DNA from 3 places in the Yinghuangia sp. YIM S10712 genome. Region 2 is predicted to be linked to each of the others. Evidence: riboswitches for the same ligand, from Rfam matches in the RefSeq annotation. Region 2 holds a riboswitch; each other region holds the start of a gene.
What was found. Region 2 has a riboswitch for cyclic di-AMP ahead of ACRX5W_RS01775 (transglycosylase family protein). Riboswitches for the same ligand answer to the same signal wherever they lie in the genome.

Region 1 (4,559 bases), 440 kb from region 2:
TCGGCGCAGCTCGCGGCGGCGCGGGAGGCGATGGTGAACGCCGCGAAGTACGCCCCGGGCGGTCCGGTGCAGGTGTTCGCCGAGGTCGAGGAGGCGACGGTCACCGTTTTCGTTCGCGACGGCGGCCCGGGATTCGACCCGGAGGCGCTGCCGGAGGACCGGCTGGGTGTGCGAGAGTCGATCCTCGGGCGCATGCGCCGCAACGGCGGCAGCGCGGTGATCCGCAGCGAGCCCGGTGAGGGCACCGAAGTCGAGCTGGGGATGGCTCGCAGCGAGGGGAACAGGAGCCGGTCGTGAGCAGCGAGAGCCCGCAGGGCGCCGGGGCAGGCGGTACGGCAGGCGGTACGGCAGGCGGGGCGGCGGGCGGGGGCCGGGTCCGCGTCGTGCTGGTCGACGACCACCGCATGTTCCGTACGGGCGTGCGCGCCGAGATCGGTGACGCGGTCGAGGTGGTCGGCGAGGCCGAGGACGTCCCGTCCGCGGTCGCGGTGGTGCGGGCGACGCGGCCCGAAGTGGTGCTGCTGGATGTGCACCTGCCCGGCGGCGGCGGGGTCGAGGTGCTGCGGCAGTGCGCCGAACTCCAGCCCGGTGTGCGGTTCCTGGCGCTGTCGGTGTCCGATGCCGCCGACGACGTGATCGGGGTCATCCGGGGCGGCGCGCGCGGTTACGTCACGAAGTCGATCACCGGCGACGAGCTGGTCCGGGCGGTGGCGCGGGTCGCGGACGGCGACGCGGTGTTCTCGCCGCGCCTTGCCGGGTTCGTGCTGGACGCCTTCGCGGCGACGGATGTCCCGCCGATCGACGAGGACCTGGACCGGCTGACGCAGCGGGAGCGCGAGGTGCTGCGGCTGATCGCACGCGGCTACGCGTACAAGGAGATCGCGCGGCGGCTGGTGATCTCGGTGAAGACCGTGGAGACCCATGTGTCGGCGGTGCTGCGCAAGTTGCAGCTTTCCAACCGGCACGAGCTGACGCGCTGGGCGACCGACCGGCGACTGGTGTGACGACGGCCGCCGGTCGGCCGGGAACGCAGGGGCGGGACGCGGTGTGCGGACCGCCCGAGCGCACCGTTCGGGTGCCGGTTTACCCGGGGCGGGTCGCCGCGTAGAACGGCATCACGTTGATCGACTCGGTCCGGACATTCGTGCCGGGGCGCGGAGCGTGGACCATCATGCCGTTGCCGATGTACATCCCGACGTGGCTGTTGTCGGAGTAGAAGAAGACCAGGTCGCCGGGCTGGAGCTGGGACTTCGAGACCCTGGTGCCGACGTTGACCTGGTCCCACGTGGTGCGCGGCAGCTTGACGCCGGCCTTCCCCCACGCGGCCTGCATGAGACCGGAGCAGTCGTACGAGCTCGGCCCTGCCTTGCCCCAGCCGTACGGCTTGCCTATCTGGTCCATGGCGAAATCTATGGCGACCGAGGCCCGTCCGGACGCCGGGACGGCGGCGGCTTCCTTGTCGTCTTCCTCGGCGGCGGCGCGTTCCTCGTCGCGCGCCGCGCGCTCCTCGGCCTCGCGCTCGGCGGCTTCGGCCGCTTCGTGCTCGTTGGACTCCAGGATCGCCTGCCGCTCGGCCTCGGTGAGGGTGTTGAGCAGAGCCTGGGCCTTGTTGAGCTTCTCCTGGATCGCGTTCTTGTTCGCGGTCAGGTCCTTGCGGAGCTGGTCGAGCTCCGCAAGCTGCCGGGAGGCTTCCTCGCGGTCCTGCTGGAGCATGCGCGCCTGCGCGGCGATCTGCTCCAGCTTGATGGCCTGCTGGGAGTCCAACTGGTCGAGCATCTGGGCTTTTTGCAGGTACTCGGCGGGGTCGCCGCTCAGCGCGAGCGCGAGCTCGGGCGGCATACCGCCGTTGCGGTACTGGTTGGCGGCGAGGATGCCGATCTGCTCGCGCAGCTCGTTCATCGCGGCCTGTTCCTCGGTGACGCGGGTCTGCGTCGCGTTCGCCGCCTGCTGGAGCTGCTCGACCTTCTCCTGGACACCGTTGTAGATGTCGGTGGCCTTGGCGACCTCGTGGTGGAGCTGGTTGACCTGCTCCTGGACCTGGGACTTGGTCGGGTTGGCCGGGGCGGGGTCGGCGTGGGACGGGCCGGCGAAGGCGATGACCCCGGTCATGGTCGCGGCGGCGGTGACCGCCAGGGTCGCGGCACTGCGGGGAGCCGTACGCGGCTTCGACCGGCGGTGCTGCGCGGGACGACGATGGGACGCCACGAAAGCGTCACTCCTTCCTCGGCCGCCTACCGGGTTAGCTGACAGGCTCGGGCGGAAGAAGACGCCCTACGGCGCCGGGAGCGGCCCCGGCACCGATTCGCCTCGATGGGACCGTGGGTCCCCGGCTCCGGAAAAGGCCCGCGGCCGCACAGGGACGGCCGCCGGTCGTGACCGGACTCGGCGGTGGCGCCCGTCTGCTCCGGGTGGAGCACGGGGGTACGGGCCACCTGGCCGAGAACATTAGTCACAGGAGTGTCACGAACCCCAGGATCTCCCCGGACATTGCCAAAGCTTTACCTTGGGGGTCGTTTCATTGTCCGGTTTGTGATTTTTATAGGCTCGTCGCAGCCGACTCTGAGGAGCGTCCCGTGGACGTCGTTCGTCAACTCCTGCTCGTCCTGCACATCATCGGCGTCGCCTCCCTGCTGGGCGGATTCCTGACCCAGATGAGCGCGATGAAGTCCGGCGACGTCCGCGTCAACAAGGCGATGGTCCACGGCGCGCTCACGATGCTGGTCACCGGGGTCGCCCTCGTCGGCGTCCGGCAGAGCCAGGACCTCGACGTCGACAACGCCAAGATGGGTGTGAAGCTGGCCGTTCTCCTCGCGATCCTCCTCATGGTGTGGACCAACCGCACCAAGGAGCGCGTGGACACCAAGATCGTCGGCGCCATCGGCCTGCTGACCGTCGCCAACATCGCGATCGCCGTCATGTGGACCTGAGCCGGCCCGAGCCGGACGCGGAGGCCTGAGCCGGACGAGAGCCGCCCTCGCGCCCGGCGGTCCCGTTCGGCACGCACGGGCCGGAACCGCCGGCGCGGCTCGTAGACTCGGCAGCGATGAGCAAACTCTTCGACGACCTGCCGCTGCCGGGCTTCGGCGCCGACGTGCCCGCGGACGCGGACATCCCCTGGCCCGCCGAACCCCCGCCCGACGAGGTCCCGCCGCCGCCCGAGTACGACCCGGCACCCGACGACCTGTTCTCGGGCGACTACGACGTGCCCGCACAGCCGTACGAGGGCCACTACCGCAACGGCGCCCCCAAGCCCGCCGTCGACCCGGCGCAACTGCTCGACGGGATGAACCCGCAGCAGCGCGCCGCCGTCGTCCACGAGGGCTCGCCGCTGCTCATCGTGGCGGGCGCAGGCTCGGGCAAGACGCGCGTGCTCACCCACCGCATCGCGTACCTGCTGGGCGCGCGCGGCGTGCACCCCGGGCAGATCCTCGCGATCACCTTCACCAACAAGGCCGCGGGCGAGATGAAGGAGCGCGTCGAGGCTCTGGTCGGCCCGCGAGCGAAGGCGATGTGGGTCTCGACCTTCCACTCGTCGTGCGTGCGCATCCTGCGGCAGCAGTACAAGAAGCTCGGGCTCAGCTCGGCGTTCTCCATCTACGACGCCGCCGACTCGCAGCGCCTGATGGCGATGGTCTGCCGTGACCTCGACCTGGACCCCAAGCAGTATCCGCCGCGCAAGTTCAACGCGCAGGTGTCCAACCTCAAGAACGAACTGATCGACCCGGAGGCGTTCGCCGCCGAGGCGCAGAACGACGCCGAGCGCAGGCTCGCCGAGGCGTACACCCTCTACCAGGCCCGGCTGCGCCAGGCGAACGCGCTGGACTTCGACGACCTGATCATGACGACGGTCAACCTGCTCCAGGCGTTCCCGGACGTCGCCGAGCACTACCGGCGCCGGTTCCGGCACGTCCTCGTCGACGAGTACCAGGACACCAACCACGCGCAGTATGTGCTGGTGCGCGAACTCGTGGGCGGCGCCGCGGGCCGGGCGCCGAAGCGCACGGTCGAAGGCGACCTGGTCAACCCGGCCGCGGAGGGCCTCGCGGAGGTCCCGCCCGCCGAGTTGTGCGTGGTGGGCGACGCCGACCAGTCCATCTACGCGTTCCGCGGCGCGACGATCCGCAACATCCTCGACTTCGAGAGCGACTACCCGGACGCGAAGACCATCCTGCTGGAACAGAACTACCGTTCGACGCAGACGATCCTCGCCGCCGCCAACGCCGTCATCGAACGCAACAGCAACCGCCGTGCCAAGAACCTGTGGACGGATTCCGGGCAGGGCACCGCGATCGTCGGCTACACCGCCGACGACGAGCACGCCGAGGCGCAGTTCGTCGCGGACGAGATCGACCGGCTCGCCGACGCCGGCACGGTCACCCCGAGCCAGGTCGCGGTGTTCTACCGGACCAACGCGCAGTCCCGCGTGTTCGAAGAGGTGTTCATCCGGGTCGGCCTGCCGTACAAGGTCGTCGGCGGGGTGCGGTTCTACGAGCGCAAGGAGGTCCGCGACGCGCTCGCGTACCTGCGGCTGCTCGCCAACCCCGACGACGTGGTGTCGC
Region 2 (4,559 bases):
GCGAAGCCGCCCAGGACGTCCGTCGGATAGTGGACACCGACATAGAGACGCGCGAACCCCTGCAACACCGCGACGAGCACCGCGATCGCACCCAGTTGACGGTCCACCAGCAAAAGTGCCACGGCGATGGACATCGTCAGCAACGCGTGATCGGACGCGAACGACGGATCGTCCTTACCCTGGACGAGCACGTGGATGTCGGAATGCACGAAAAAGGGGCGCGGGCGGTCGACGAAGCTGCGCAGCGGGATGTTGGCCAACTCGGCGAGGAAAGCGGCGATCGGCGCCCAGACGATGCCGGCCACCGCGACATCGTGGTCGGGGCGCCGGCGGGCGCGGAACCAGGCGATGCCGAGCAGCAGGCCGAGGACGGCGAGCAGGCCGTACTCACCGGTGAACTCCATGAAGCCGTGCGCCCATGTGGTGTCGTCCGCCAAGCCGTTGATGCCCTGGAGGACGTCGACGTCGATGTTGTCGCCGGCGGCCAGGTGCATGGCGGCGTCGGCGGTGGCGGCCGGGGCGTACACGGTCACGCGGGTTACCTCCCGAGGTTTCGTCCCTGAACATCACGCTTGGGTGGTCTCCGCGGTTCCCCCGCGCCTCCCGCTCGTCCCAAGGAGCGTACGCGGTGGGTCACTTCACCCTCGGACCAGGGCTGCGGAGCGTCCTGTCGCGACTACGGTCCGATGCTGCGGCAGGCGGGAGCGACGGGGGGCGGGCCTGCTTCCCCGGTCGTACGCCTCTCGCTTCCTCCGGCTCCGACGGGCCCCATTCCCGGCCCCTGACGCGGCAACGATGCCGAGAACAAAGAGCAGGCCACCGCCCCTTCGGCTATCAACAATTCGGGCAAATCATGGCAAATAGCTTCATCCACCTTGCGAACGAGGGACGAAGCGCCGAGTCGCCTGGCGAACAAAGCCTCAAGTCGGACATAACGGCCAACGATTCTGGAATGTAGTCCAGGTCACACCGGACTGACGCTCGACAACCGTCTACGCACGTAGCGTGAAACTCTTTCACGACCGGTCAGTAACCAGGTACCGATCGTAGGAATTCGGACACCTTCGGCTGCCGAATTGTGACAAGGGGTGACCTTCTCCCCCTCTGCGCGCTGTCGCAAACCTGCCAATCCGATGAGTCGCTTGTGATCACGGGACCCGTCTGCCTAAGTTGCTCCGCGTCGGTCCCCACACCGACCCCTCCGACCGGAACGCCTAGTTCTGCCGCCGGTACGGACGGGACAGCTGAGAAGCAGCCACGGCAGAAGCGGGGGAACCAGGTGAAATGCGCCGGACCGATTTTCGGTCACGGCTTGGGGTGAAGCTGCGCCAAAAACCCTTGGAGACAAGGTTTTTCGGCGCGGCCGGGCAACTCCAGCCCGAATCCGACAGCTCACCTCGCAGGCGTGGGAGAGGAAACGCTTCATGCTGTCCGGAACCGGGCGTCATCGCCGTACCCGACTTGTCACGTCCTCGCGCATCGCCGTCGCCGCCGGTGTCACCGGCGCCGCGATCGTCGCCCCGATCATGGGCGCGACCAGCGCCTCCGCCGCCTCGGTGAGCACCTGGGACAAGGTTGCCGCGTGCGAGAGCACGAACAACTGGTCCATCAACACCGGCAACGGCTTCTACGGTGGCCTGCAGTTCCAGCAGAGCACCTGGGTCGAGTTCGGCGGCCAGAAGTACGCGCCGCGTGCCGACCTCGCCACGAAGGACCAGCAGATCGCGATCGCCGAGAAGGTTCTCGCGGTCCAGGGCCCCGGCGCCTGGCCGGTCTGCTCCGTCAAGGCGGGCCTGACCAAGAACAGCGGCACCCCCGCGATCAACCCCGACGCGTCGTCCTCGCAGGCGACGACCTCGAAGTCGCAGGCGCAGACCACTTCGTCGGCCGGTACCTCGAAGACCGAGGCGAAGACCGAGGCGAAGACCGAGTCCAAGACGACGCAGGCCCCGGCCGCCACGAGCAACGCCAAGTCGGCGTACACCGTCGTCGCGGGTGACACCCTCTTCAAGATCGCCCGCGCCCACGAGGTCAACGGCGGCTGGCAGAAGCTGTACGAGATCAACCGCAGCGTCGTCGGCAGCGACCCGGACGTCATCTTCCCGGGCCAGAAGCTGACCCTGACGGCCGGTCAGAGCACGACCACGACCCCGGCCAAGCCGACGACCTCCTCTTCGTCGTCGTCCACCGGCGCGTCGTCGAACTCCTCCTCGACCGGCACGTCCGCCTCCGGCGGTTCGTCGTCCGCGTCGTCGCAGACGGCGTCCTCGGGCTACGTCCGCCCCGTGCCGGGTGCCCCGAGCGGCAGCTACGGCCGCTCCGGCTCGCTGTGGTCCAACGGCCACACCGGTGAGGACTTCCGCGCCTCCGCCGGCACCTCGGTCAAGGCGATCACCACCGGCACCGTCGTGTCCGCCGGCTGGGCCGGTGCGTACGGCAACGAGGTCGTCATCAAGCACCCGGACGGCAAGTACAGCCAGTACGCACACCTCTCCTCGATCTCCGTGTCGGTCGGCCAGAAGGTCTCCACCGGCCAGCAGATCGGCCTCGTGGGCTCGACCGGCAACTCGACCGGCCCGCACCTGCACTTCGAGATCCGCACCACTCCGAACTACGGCTCGGACATCAACCCGCTGACCTACCTGCGCGCCCACGGCGTCAACATCTGATCCCCACCACGGATCAACCGCAGGAAACAGCGCGACGCGTCAGGCCCCGGACCCACGTGGTCCGGGGCCTGACGCGTTTTCCGGCCAAAATTCCGGACGGATTTCCACCACTCGCAACACGCGGAAAGACGATTCACACCGCATCCGTGCCTGCGTGCGTGCCTTGATTGCCCGGTGCAACCGCCCGTGATACACACAGTGAGAAGATCATCTCGCGGGGGTGGTGGCCCGAACGGTGTCGTCACGTCAGAATAATCACGACGTATGACGCCCCCGCTCCATCCGACGGGGGCACTTCGAGGAGCCCAGTCGGGGGCGGTGAACGGCATGTACCTAGGCGCAGGCGAAGACAGCGGCAATGGCAACGGCAACATTGATGAGATCATCAGTGGCATTGCCCCGGACTGGGGTCCCTTCGGGGCGCTCGGTCAAGAAGCCCGAACCATGGTCCAGGTGGTCATGGCCGTCGCCATCCTCCTCTGCCTGGCCATCGCCATCTGGGGCGCGGCCAAGCAGCGCATAGGGGCGACGGCTCTGCGCGACACGTTCAGTGCGGAGCAGGGCAAGGGCCTGATCATCGCCGGCCTCACCGGTGTGTTCATCATCGGCTCGCTCGGGACACTCTTCACGATCATCTACGGGATGGCGATCTAGCGCCGACTGTTTCCGAATTGCCGACCCGAAGGGGCTCACGTGGCGTACCCGTGCGCGCGTAACTCCCGAGGTGCACCGGGAATTCGGCCCGACTCCCCCGCGCACACCAACCGCGGCGGGGCTTCTCTGGGAGGATCGTCCCGGAGAACGCACCACCGGACCGTGGGTGCGGAAAGGGGGTCGTGCATGATCGGCGAACTGCCGCAATCGCATCGGTCGGTGTCCGCCGACCGTTCCGCGCTGTCCGGACGACGCCGCAGTCCGGTGCCCGCGGACGTCGCCGGAGCAACGCCCGTCCGCGTCGGTCCGGGCCGTTCGCCGTATGCCAGGACCGGGAGCGAGGCCCGAGCATGACGTCACAGCCGATCCACCGACGCCGGACGTTCCTCATCGGCAAGGCGAAGCCGGCCGCCGTCATCGGGAAGAACCGCGAGCCGGGTGAGATCTTCCTGATCATCGCGGGCGGCGCCCTCGGTTTGCTGTGGGGTCTGCTGATTCCGGTGCTGGCGGTCCGGATCATCGGACTGGTGGGATTCCCGCTGATCGCGTTCGCCGCGGTCTATCTGCCCTACCGGGGGCGGACGTTCTACAAGTGGTTCGAGATCAACCGCAGTTACAAGCGCACGCTCAAACGCGGCGCCCGCTACCGCTCGGCGGTCATGGAGGCGGGCACGCGCCTGAACGGTGCCGCGGTCGCGATCGGGACACCGCCCGGGATCGGGCGCCTGACCTGGCTCAGTGTGCCGTTCGGGCCGGACGAGCTCGCGGTGCTGATGCACCTGGAGCGGCGCACGGTCACCGCGGCGATCGAGATCGAGGGCCCCGGCGTGGGCCTGCGCGACTCGGAGGACCAGGAGGCGCTGGTCGAGCGGTTCGGCACCCTGCTCAAGCACGTGGCCAACGGCGACGGCTTCGTGACACGGCTTCAGATCCTGGCGCGCACGATGCCGGCCGACCCCGACGCGCACGCCAAGGACGTCGCGCGGCGCGGCGACCCGTCGGCGCCGCGCTGGGTGAAGGATTCGTACGACCAGCTCCAGTCGATGGTGTCGACATCCAGCGAGCAGCACCGCGCGTACCTGGTCGCCTGCATGCACTACAACCGCGACCTGGCCGCCGAGTCGTCGGTGATGGGCAAGGGCGACCAGGGTCTCGGCGTGGTCATGGCCCGCGAACTCACCGACGTGTGCGCTCGGCTGGCCGAGGCGGACATCCGGGTGCGGCAGCCGATGAACG
Region 3 (4,559 bases), on a different contig from region 2:
ACGATCCGGTGTTCCGGCAGCGCATAGCGGAGCGGTTGCGCCGCGGGCTGCCTGATCTGGCCGCCGCGTTGGAGGCCGGGCGCCCGCCCGCCGCCGCGGATCCGCTGGATGTGGCCGCCGCGGCCTATCTGCTGCGGCCGCGCGGTTGGACGGAACTGCTGGACATCGCGGGACAGGCCGCCGAGAAGGCGGCCCAGGACCGGGCGGGGGCGGAGGCCGCCGCGGTGGTCGACCGCCTGGAGGCCGAATTGGGCGCGTTGCGCGCCTCGGCTCGGGCGGAGCAGGAGAGGCTGCGCGCCGACCTCGACCAGGCGCGCAAGGAGGCCGAGCAGTTGCGGCGCCAGGTGCGCGGCCTCCAGGGCGGCGCGAAGCACGCCGAGAAGGAGGCCAAGCGCGCGCAAGCGGAGTTGGCGGCCGTGCGGTCCGAGGCCCAGGCGGCGATCGCGGCGGCGGACAAGGAGGCACGGCGGTTGCGCAGTCGCGTCTCGGAGGCCGAGTCGGCGTTGGAGGCGAGCCGCCGGGCCGCGCGTGAGGGCCGCAGCATGGAGGACACCCGCGTACGCCTGCTGCTCGACACCGTGTTGGAGGCCGCACAGGGCCTGCGCAGGGAACTCGCGCTGCCGCCGGTCGGCATGCGGCCCGCCGACACCGTCGACGCGGTGGCGCCCGAGGGGGCGAGCCCGAAGGACATCGCCAAACGCGCGCTTGAGGGCGACGACCCCGCGGTGCTCGACCAGTTGCTGAGTCTGCCGCAGGCGCACCTGGTCATCGACGGCTACAACGTCACCAAGACGGGTTATCCGTCACTCGCGCTCTCGGAGCAACGTGTGCGGTTGCTCGGCGGGCTCGCGGTGATCGCGGCGCAGACCGGGTGTGAGATCACGTGCGTTTTCGACGGCGCGCAATTGGACGCACCGGTGTTGCTTGCCCCGCCGCGCGGGGTGCGGGTCCGTTTCAGCAAGGCGGGGGAGACCGCGGACGAGTTGATCCGCCGCCTGGTGCGCGCGGAGCCTCTGGGGCGCCCGGTCATCGTCGTCTCCTCCGACCGCGAGGTGGCGGACGGCGTGCGCCGAGCGGGCGCGCGTCCGGTGCCGTCGACCATGTTGCTGCGGCGGCTCGCCCGAGGGTGACCGCGCGTCGGGTGTGCACGGGCGACCGTGTGTCGGCACGTCCCCATCTGGTCGTGAGTGGCCCACATGTGACGTTGTGTCAGTGCCCGTACCTACCGTGTTTTCCGTTGGCGGTGCCCCACCGGAACGCAACGGAAGGGATGGGCGACCATGCGGGTCTGCTGCCGTACGTGCCGTGCCCTGGGTCCGGCGTGTGCTGAATGTGTCGTTCCATCGATTCTCGATGGAAAATCGGACTTTTCATCTCAATCAAGTGAACGGGGTGAAATCGCTCGGGCCTGTCGGCACGCGCCGGTCGAAGTGGGGTATCCCACAAGTCGCCGATCCGTCACCGATAAGGGTGATTTGCCCGGAGCGCGCAAAATGGGAGCCGGCGGATGCTTCGAGCTTGCGCCCGCGACGGTCGAGCGCATCACGATGCTTGCTGAAGTTGATCTTTGCGCGCCTTTGCGCTATGACCCTGACCTGCGCGAAGGCCCTCCCGAACCGCCTGCGGTCGATCCACCGGCCGACAATGCCGGCCCGGGGGAACCGCGTAGGAAACCGCCGAGAAAGTATGAACAAATGGCTGCACTGTGAAGTGAAGCCCTTCATCTCGATCGGCGATTTTTGTGTTTCCCTCGTAAAACTTTTCGGATTGATTTGAACGGATCAAGGCCGGGTCACTAATGTCTCCGGCTGGGTGCCTGCGAAGTCGACCGTCCATCCGGGACGGTGGCGGGCCCCACCGCCGAGTCCGGGGAAGTCGACGTGAGGACCGATCCGGAACCGGGGAACCAACTCCCCCCGGGGTGAATCGGCACGGGTTTCCCGTGCCGTAGGGCATCTTCCGGCCCGAACCCGTCAGCTCACCCGGTAGGCGGCCGTGAGGGAAGAAGGAGTTCGCCTTCGTGGCGTCCCACCGACGGCCCAAGAAGCCGAGCAAGGCACGCGTCGGCGTGCTCACCGCCGCCGCGGCCACCGCAGTCGCCCTGTCCTCGGGCACGAGCCAGGCCGACCCCGCCCAGACCAAAGACCAGGTCAAGGCGCAGATCAAGACGCTGAACCACGAGGCGGAGATCGCCACCGAGGAGTTCAACGGCTTCCAGGAGAAGACCGAGAAGCTCCAGGCCCAGGTGGAGCAGGTCCAAGAGCGGATCGTCAAGGAGCAGTCGGACCTCATCGCTCTCCAGAGCACCATGGGCCAGTTCGTCAGCGCGCAGTACCGCAGCGCGGGCCTCGCCCCGTCCCTTCAGCTCATGCTGTCCGAGGAGCCGGACGACTACCTGGCCAAGGTGTCGGCCCTCGACCAGATGAACGCTCAGCAGGCCGAGGCGCTCAAGCAGCTCCAGACCAAGAAGCGGATCCTCGACCAGGAGCGCGCCGAGGCATCGCAGACGCTCGGCGATCTGGAGGAGACCCGAAAGAACCTCACCGCCAAGAAGGCGGAGATCGAGGCGAAGCTCCAGAAGGCGCAAGCCCTTCTGAACACCCTCACGGCGGCCGAGCGCGAAGCGCTGCTGGCGGAGGAAGGCCACGGCGAGGAGGAAGAGAAGGCGTCGCGCGACGAAGAGCGCACCACGCCGTCGCCCACCGCGTCCCCCTCCTCGTCGCCGACGAAGACTCCGACGAGCAAGCCGACGACTGCGACCTCCACGACCACGACGCCGTCGACCACGGTCCCGGTCAGCGGGCGTGCGGGAGCCGCCGTGGCCGCCGCCGCCGCTCAGCTCGGCAAGCCCTACGTCTACGGCGCGACCGGGCCCAGCTCGTTCGACTGCTCGGGGCTCACCGGCTACGCGTGGAAGCAGGCCGGCGTCGCGCTGCCGCGTACCTCGCAGGGCCAGGCCGGTGCGGGGCGCAGCGTCCCGGTCAGCCAGATCCAGCCCGGCGACCTGGTCATCTACTACAGCGGCATGTCGCACGTGGGGATCTACGCCGGCAACGGCCAGATCATCCACGCACCGCGCACCGGCAGCACCGTGCGGTACGCGCCGCTCAACTCGATGCCCGTCGTCAAGGTCGTGCGCGTCTCCTGACGTCCCGCGCCGCAGCCCGGGGCTTCCCCCGGGCGGCACGCTCGGCAGGTGCCCTGACGTGCTGTCTCGTACGATCGCTGGGTGGACGACCGGAGCCTGAGCGAGCGACGGATCCCGCGGTGGCTCGTGGTTCTCGTGGTCTTCACCGCCACGGTGGCACTCGGGCTCACCCTGGGAGTCCTCGGCCTGGGCTCGTCCGACCAGCGCCGCGCCGGACCGTCCGTGCCGACCGCGCCGCCGACTGCCGACCCGCGCGCGGGAACGGACGGCCGACCCGCGGACGCGGCACAGCAGACGAAGGACCAGGCGGAGATCACCAGCCTGCTCGACCGGCGGGCCGCCGCCTTCCGGGACCGCGACCGGGCGGCTTTCCTCGCGACGATCGACCCGCGCGCGCCTGCGTTCCGCGATGCGCAGGGGGCGGCGTTCGACAACGCCGCCCACGTGCCGTTCGCCTCGTGGGAGTACGACATCGTCGAGGCCGGCGCGTTCGCGCTCACCGATGCCCGCCGCACGGAGCTGGGCGGCACCGCGACGGCCACCGCACACGTGGATCTGGTCTACCGCATCGCCGATTTCGACGCCGCGCCGGTCCGCAGCGCGCAGTACTTGACCTTCGTGGCCCGCGACGGCGCGTGGTATCTCGCGGCCGACGGCGACGGCGCCCCAGGCGGCCTGCACGGCAGTGTCCAGGCCTGGGACCTCGGCCCCGTCCACGTGCTCCGCACCGATATCGGCATCGTCCTGGGCATCGGCGGCCAGGCGGCGGAACTGCCCTCGTACCAAAAGGACATCGAGACCGCCGTCGTCGACGTCGGGGAGGTCTGGGGCGGCGAGTGGCCGGGCAAGACGGTCGTCGTGGTCCCGGCCGACCAGGCGCAGATGGCCCGGCTGCTGGGCGCGGAGCCGCAGCAGTACGCGCGGATCGCCGCCGTCACCACCGGCGAACGCGGCGCGTCCGCCGAGGGCGCCGCCGCCGACCGGGTGATCGTCAACCCCGACGCCTTCCGCGAACTCGGTGCCGTGGAAAGGCGGGTTGTGATGACCCACGAGATCACCCACGTCGCAAGCCGCGCGTTCACCCGCAACTGGACGCCCACATGGCTGTCCGAGGGCTTCGCGGACTACGTCGGGTATCTCGACTCGGGGCAGAGCGTCCGCAGCGCGGCCCCGGAACTGCGCCGCGACATCCTCGACGGCAAAGTGCCGCAATCGCTGCCCGCCGACGAGCAGTTCACCACGACGCACGAGGCCCTGCCGCAGGCGTACGAGATGGGCTGGCTCGCGTGCCGGCTCATCGCCGAGCGCTGGGGTGAGGCCAAGCTCGTGGAGTTCTACCGGGCGGTGGGGGGCCCGCCCGCGAACGGCAGCGGTCCGCCGGACCAACAGGCCCGCCTCGCCGAGGCGTTCA

Region 1: another riboswitch for cyclic di-AMP. It lies ahead of ACRX5W_RS03870 (NlpC/P60 family protein); the one in region 2 lies ahead of ACRX5W_RS01775 (transglycosylase family protein).
Region 3: another riboswitch for cyclic di-AMP. It lies ahead of ACRX5W_RS08005 (NlpC/P60 family protein); the one in region 2 lies ahead of ACRX5W_RS01775 (transglycosylase family protein).

The regions. Positions count from the first base shown of each region.
Region 1 covers NZ_JBPKBI010000001.1:815,986-820,544, forward strand. Annotated here, with positions in the region: gene ACRX5W_RS03860 (ATP-binding protein) at 1-297, shown strand, start outside; gene ACRX5W_RS03865 (response regulator) at 294-1,004, shown strand; gene ACRX5W_RS03870 (NlpC/P60 family protein) at 1,084-2,205, opposite strand; cyclic di-AMP (ydaO/yuaA leader) riboswitch at 2,214-2,354, opposite strand; gene ACRX5W_RS03875 (hypothetical protein) at 2,574-2,927, shown strand; gene pcrA (DNA helicase PcrA) at 3,044-4,559, shown strand, end outside.
Region 2 covers NZ_JBPKBI010000001.1:373,292-377,850, reverse strand. Annotated here, with positions in the region: gene ACRX5W_RS01780 (phosphatase PAP2 family protein) at 1-533, opposite strand, end outside; cyclic di-AMP (ydaO/yuaA leader) riboswitch at 1,244-1,421, shown strand; gene ACRX5W_RS01775 (transglycosylase family protein) at 1,425-2,669, shown strand; gene ACRX5W_RS01770 (hypothetical protein) at 2,997-3,323, shown strand; gene ACRX5W_RS01765 (SCO6880 family protein) at 3,674-4,559, shown strand, end outside.
Region 3 covers NZ_JBPKBI010000002.1:595,217-599,775, forward strand. Annotated here, with positions in the region: gene ACRX5W_RS08000 (NYN domain-containing protein) at 1-1,130, shown strand, start outside; cyclic di-AMP (ydaO/yuaA leader) riboswitch at 1,849-2,007, shown strand; gene ACRX5W_RS08005 (NlpC/P60 family protein) at 2,021-3,148, shown strand; gene ACRX5W_RS08010 (hypothetical protein) at 3,230-4,559, shown strand, end outside.